2 regions of the Neisseria lactamica genome follow, and region 2 is predicted to be linked to the other one. Evidence: predicted binding sites of a transcription regulator. Region 2 holds the regulator's gene; the other holds the start of a gene.
The links. Region 2 encodes FNR, which switches genes on or off when oxygen is low (the NO sensors DNR and NnrR bind a similar motif). Its sites were predicted from a motif close to TTGATNNNNATCAA; they were not measured.
Positions count from the first base shown of each region.

Region 1: the regulator FNR is predicted to act here: its motif matches at 1,675-1,688, upstream of ccoN (cytochrome-c oxidase, cbb3-type subunit I).

Region 1 is NZ_LR590477.1:1,180,848-1,184,279, forward strand. It holds gene ccoN (cytochrome-c oxidase, cbb3-type subunit I) at 1-1,416, opposite strand, end outside; gene FGL10_RS06165 (M61 family metallopeptidase) at 1,742-3,432, shown strand, end outside.
Region 2 is NZ_LR590477.1:1,313,283-1,316,714, reverse strand. It holds gene hemN (oxygen-independent coproporphyrinogen III oxidase) at 1-791, opposite strand, end outside; gene fnr (fumarate/nitrate reduction transcriptional regulator Fnr) at 926-1,660, shown strand; gene FGL10_RS06850 (CysB family HTH-type transcriptional regulator) at 1,772-2,722, opposite strand; gene FGL10_RS06840 (OmpA family protein) at 3,097-3,432, shown strand, end outside.

The DNA.
Region 1 (3,432 bases), 130 kb from region 2:
GGAAACCGCAGGGATTTCAGCATCGACCGCCTTACCGCTGATGGCTGTGCGGTACACGTTGTACGCCATAATGCACATACCGCTCAGATACAATAAACCACCTGCAAAACGGATCATGTAATAAGGCATAGTGCGTTTTACGGATTCGACGAACGAATAAGTCAGCGTACCGTCATCGTTCAAAGAACCCCACATCAAACCTTGCATCACACCGGCAATCCACATCGCGGCGATATACAGTACCACGCCGATGGTGGCAATCCAGAAATGCGCTTCTACCAGCTTGGTACTGTGCATCTGTTCTTTGCCGAAGAGGCGGGGAATCATGTAATAGACCGAACCGATGGTTACGAAGCCTACCCAGCCCAACGCACCCGCATGAACGTGCGCGACGGTCCAGTCTGTATAGTGGCTCAATGCGTTGACCGTTTTAATCGACATCATCGGACCTTCAAAGGTAGACATACCGTAGAAGGACAAGGAAACAATCAGGAATTTCAGAATCGGATCTGTACGCAGTTTGTCCCACGCGCCGGACAAGGTCATGATGCCGTTGATCATACCGCCCCAAGAGGGTGCGAACAGAATCAGGGACAGAACCATACCCAAAGATTGCGTCCAGTCAGGCAGCGCAGTGTAGTGGAGATGGTGCGGGCCCGCCCACATATAGGTGAAAATCAACGCCCAAAAGTGAACGACGGACAGGCGGTAGGAATAAACAGGGCGGCCTGCTTGTTTGGGAACGAAATAGTACATCATACCCAAGAAGCCGGCAGTCAGGAAAAAGCCCACGGCGTTATGGCCATACCACCATTGAACCATGGCATCAATCGCACCGGAATAGACGGGATACGACTTCATCAAACCTGCCGGGATGCTGATGTTATTGACGATGTGCAAAAGTGCGACCGCCAAAATAAAGCCGCCGTAGAACCAGTTGGCAACGTAAATGTGTTTTACCTTGCGTTTGGCAATCGTACCGAAGAATACGATGGCGTAAGCCACCCAAACCAAAGTAATCAGAATGTCAATCGGCCATTCCAGTTCGGCATATTCCTTACCTTGGGTCCAACCCATAGGGAAGCTGACGGCGGCGGCAACGATTACCGCCTGCCAGCCCCAAAAGGTAAATGCGGGCAGCCAGCCGCCGAACAGGCGGGTATTACAGGTACGTTGGACAACGTAGTATGATGTGCCGATCAGGCCGCAGCCTCCGAATGCGAAAATAACCGCATTGGTGTGCAGCGGACGCAGGCGGCCGAAGTGGAACCAAGGTCCGATATTAGACAAGTCGAGGGCGGGAGCGAAAAGCTGGGCGGCAACGATAACGCCGACCAACATGCCCACAATTCCCCAAACTACAGTCATGATGGCGAACTGGCGCACCACTTTGTAGTTGTAAGTTTGTGTGTCCATAAGAGTCTCCATGAATTTATGGGAATAAAGATTTTTATCCTGCCGCTTCCGCAACCTGTTTAAGGCGCAATCCAGGCAAGCATATTTTTTCTAAATTTAACATATCTGCCTTATTACGCCAAGCGGAATTACATTCCCGACACCGGAGAGCCTGTTTCTTAATTCATTTTTTATTCTATATAAATCATATTGTTATAATGTATTACAACCCGACCGCCATTACTTTTGTTTCCAATTTTCCCTTTTTGTGGCACTTTATTGATGTAGGTTAAGCTGCATTTTAAAGGCATTTAATCTATCCCGTTTAACGATATATTTGATAGTTATGATTCATTACAGAATAATCCCCTCCCCTCTCGACCACGAATGGCACATCCTGCTGACATTTGTGCAAGATAATGATATTCCTGTTGAAATAAGCCTTCCGAATTGGGTGCCGGGCAGTTATCTGATTCGGGATTTTTCCCGCCACATCACTTCTATCCATGCATCCTGTAACGGCACGTCCATACCGCTCGAACAAATTGCAAAAAACCGCTGGCATGCCGCCGCCGTACGCGGAGAGTGGCAAATCCGCTACACCGTATATGCATTCGATTTGTCGGTTCGAGGTTCTTTCCTGACGACAGAACGCGGTTTTTTTGACGGGGCGTGCCTGTTTTTGAAAGTCGAGGGGAAAGAAATGCTGCCGCACCGCTTGGAATTGTCGGGTATTCCGGAAGGGTGGAGTGTTGCCACAACGCTGCCGGAAACGGGACGGTACGACTTTCAGACGGCATCTTATGCCGAATTGATCGATCGACCTGTCGAGATGGGCTTGATTGAATTTTTAGATTTTGAGGTGGCAGGCATTCCGCACACGATTGCCTTAAGCGGCATATATCCCGATTTCGACCGCGACAGGCTGGTTTGGGACATCCAAAAAATCTGCGAAACCGAATTGGCAATGTTTTCCTCCCCTGCCCCATTTGAGAAATATTTGTTCCTGCTCCATGTCGGCGACCATATTTACGGCGGTTTGGAACACGCTGACAGCACCGCCCTGCTCGCCGACCGCCACAGCCTTCCGCCGTACCCGTACCGTATAACCGATGCCGACGATGCCTACACCACATTGCTCGGACTTTTCTCCCACGAATATTTTCACGCGTGGAACGTCAAATCCATCAAACCTGCCGCATTCGTCCCTTATGACCTCGACAAAGAAAACTATACCGAACAACTATGGGCATTCGAAGGCATTACATCCTATTACGACGATTTGTTTTTGGCACGCAGCCGCACCATCTCGCCCGAATCTTATTTAAACCTGCTGGCACAAGGCATTACGCGCGTACAACAAACCCGCGGCCGTTTGAGGCAGACCTTGGCGGAATCGAGTTTTACCGCGTGGAACAAATTTTACAAACCGGATGAAAACAGTCCGAACGCCATCGTCAGCTACTACCAGAAAGGCGCGCTTGCCGCATTGTGCCTTGATCTGATAATACGCAACCGAAGCAACGGCAGACATTCCCTTGATACGGTAATGGACAAACTCTATCGGGAGTGGAGGGACACACACTCGGGTATTCCGGAAAAACACTGGCAAATCCGTTGTCAGGAAATTACCGGCTTGGATTTGACAGATTTTTTTCAGACGGCATTGTACAGCACCGAAGATTTGCCGCTTGCCGAATGCCTGGCAACCGCAGGCGTGAAACTGACCTTCCTGCAGCTTCCCCGACAACACGGCGGCGGATATTCGGAACACATCTGCCCCATCCCGCCGACGGGCGATTTCGGCGCACGCTTCAAACAAAACGCCGACCATATCGTCCTGACCCATGTCTTCAACGGCGGCAACGCGGAATCTGCGGAACTGTACCCGCAAGACAAAATCATTGCTTTAGACGGTTATGCCTGCACCGACTTTGCCGCACAATGGGCCCGATACCCCTTCGGGGCAAGAATCAATATCCACTTCTTCCGTGCCGGCGTATTGCGTCAAACCGTCTTGTGGGTTAAGGCAGCGGC
Region 2 (3,432 bases):
GGTTTGAAAACATGCGGCAGGTGGGCGTAGTGATAAAGGGCGAGCCGGTCGGGATCGAGCGACAAAACAGTATCGATGGTGGTTTTGATGCTTTCGGAAGTCTGATACGGCAGGCCGTAAATCAAATCGACGCTGACGGATTTGAACCCTGCCTCACGGGCGGCATCGATGACTTCTTTGGTTTCTTCGTAACTTTGGATGCGGTTGACCGCCGCCTGCACTTTGGGGTCGAAATCCTGAATGCCCACACTCATACGGTTGAAGCCGAGTTTGCCCAGTTTGAGGACGGTTTCCCGGCTGACTTTGCGCGGGTCGATTTCGATGGAGTATTCCCCGTCCGGAATCAGTTGGAAATATTTCCGTATCATCTCAAAGACGCGTTCCAACTGATTGTCGCTCAAAAAAGTCGGCGTGCCGCCGCCGAAGTGCAGTTGGGCAAGCTGGTGCCGCCCGCCCAAATGCGGGGCAAGCAGCTTCATTTCTTTTTCAAGATATTCGATATAGGCATCGGCGCGGCCCTTGTCTTTGGTAATGATTTTGTTGCAGCCGCAGTAGTAGCAGATGGTATTGCAAAAGGGGATGTGGATGTAAAGGGAAAGCGGTTTGTTTGACGCATCCGCGCCGCGCGAATGCAGGGCTTCAAGATATTCCTTTTCGCGGAAACCGCCGTGGAAACGGTCTGCGGTAGGGTAGGAGGTGTAGCGCGGGCCGCTGGACGGGAGGCCGGCAATCAGCTCGCGGTCAAACTCGGGACGGGTATTGTGATTGTTCTGTATCTGTATAATTTTCATGGTGCGTGTTCGATTTTATGATGTTCGTCAAATTTTGGATAGTTTGGTAAAATGCCGCCGTATGATAAACCTGTCTTGATATGTGTCAACAAATACACAATCGGGATGGGGCAAAACGCACAAAAAGGTACGGTATGGCTCCGCATAATACTACACATCAGATGAAAACGCTGTGTTCTTCCTGTTCCCTGAGGGAACTCTGCCTGCCTGTCGGGCTGCTGCCCAACGAGTTCAGCCAACTCGATGCCGTCATCCGCCAAAGCCGCCGCCTGAAAAAAGGCGAATACCTGTTCCGTGCCGGCGAAGCCTTTACCTCGCTCTTTGCCATCCGTTCGGGTTTCTTCAAAACAACCGTCGCCAGTCAGGACGGACGCGATCAGGTAACGGGTTTCTTTATGTCGGGCGAACTCATCGGTATGGACGGCATCTGTTCCCACGTGCACAGTTGCGACGCGGTCGCCTTGGAAGACAGCGAGGTATGCGAGCTGCCGTTTACCCATATCGAAGAACTCGGTCAGAATATCCCCAGCCTGCGTACCCACTTTTTCCGTATGATGAGCCGCGAAATCGTGCGCGACCAGGGGGTAATGCTGCTTTTGGGCAATATGCGTGCCGAAGAGCGGATTGCCGCCTTTCTGTTAAACCTTTCCCAACGCCTTTATTCGCGCGGTTTTGCCGCCAACGATTTCATCCTGCGTATGTCGCGCGAAGAAATCGGCAGCTATATCGGCCTGAAACTCGAAACCGTCAGCCGCACATTGTCCAAATTCCATCAGGAAGGGCTGATTTCCGTCGAACACAAACACATCAAAATCCTCAACCTGCAGGCGCTGAAGAAAATGGTGTCCGGCTGTTCGCACGCCATTTGATGCGCCGCCGTCCGGCAGGCGGCATACGGGCGGGCATTTCCCCGAAAAACACTTTCAGACGGCACGGGTGTCCGTCTTCGCCCGCAAAATATGCCGTCTGAAGGCAGGACGCTAAATCGAGAAATCTTCTCCGACGGGGGTGTACAAAATCCTATCCACCTTCTCGCGCGTCAAATGCGGCGCAAACGCTTGGATAAAGTCGTAGGCATATCCGCGCAAATAAGTGTCGCTGCGTAAGGCAATCCAAGTCGGGGAAGGTTCGAACAAATGCGCGGCATCCACAAGCTGCAAATCGCCGTCCGTATCCGGGTTGTAAGCCATCTTCGCCATCAGGCCCACCCCCAGCCCCAAACGCACATAAGTCTTTAATACGTCCGTATCCGCCGCCGCCAACGCGACATCGGGCCGTTCCAAACGGGCTTTGGCGAATGCCCGTGCGATGCTGCTGCCCGCATTGAATGCAAACTCATAAGTAACCAGCGGAAACCTTGCCAAATCTTCAATGCGGAGGGGGTTTCTGCACTCGAGCAGCGGATGATCGCCCGGTACGATAACCGCGTGCGTCCACTCATAACAGGGAAGCCCCGCCAGTTCCGGCCCGTCGTCTATCCGTTCCGTGACAATCGCCAAATCCGCCTCGCCCGAAGCAGTCATCCGCACAATGGCGGACGGGCTTCCCTGTTTGATGGTCAGATTGACCTTCGGGTAGCGTTTCACGAAATCGGCAACAATCAGGGGCAGGGCATAACGCGCCTGCGTATGCGTCGTGGCAACCGTCAGCGAACCGCTGTCATGCCCCGTAAACTCGCTGCCGATGTTTTTAATGTTCTGCACATCGCGCAAAATACGCTCCGCAATATCCAAAACCGCCTTGCCCGGCTGCGAGACGGAAACCACGCGCTTGCCGCTGCGGATAAAAATCCGAATGCCGATTTCCTCTTCCAATAACTTGATTTGTTTGGAAATGCCCGGTTGCGAGGTAAACAAGGCTTCGGCTGCTTCGGAAACATTCAGGTTGTGCCGGTAAACTTCCAAGGCGTATTTCAATTGCTGTAATTTCATATCGGTCCGGTATATATTCTGTATCGGTGGCTGCATATCGTTTGCAATCTACCACATTTTCTTGCCGCTAAGGTACGCGGCGTTGCCGGCAAGTTTGTTGTTTTTGTGCAACGGCAGGGGCGCGATACGGCGGCAATCCCCCTAACATAATCTCTAACATAATGAAGTAAAATTAATTTTTCAACCTGTCCGGGCATCGGGACGCAGACCGTCCCATACTTGTTTTCAGGCGTTGAGTATTGACAGTCCGCCCCGGGTTTCTTTATAGTGGAGACTGAAATATCCGATTTGCCGCCAAGTTTTACAGCGGCCCGTATGTTGGCAATTCAGCAGCTTCTCCTGTATCTGCTGTACAAATTTAATGAGGGAATAAAATGACCAAACAGCTGAAATTAAGCGCATTATTCGTTGCATTGCTTGCTTCCGGCACCGCTGTTGCGGGCGAAGCGTCCGTTCAGGGTTACACCGTAAGCGGTCAGTCGCACGAAATCGTACGCAACAACTATGGCGAATGCTGGAAAAACGCCTACTTCGATAAAGCAAGCCAAGGCCGCGCAGAATGCGGCGACGCGGTTGCCGCCCCCGAGCCTGCCGCCGTCGTGGAACAGGCTCCGCAATATGTTGACGAAACCGTTTCCCTGTCTGCCAAAACCCTGTTCGGTTTCGATAAAGATTCATTGCGTGCCGAAGCCCAAGACAACCTGAAAGTA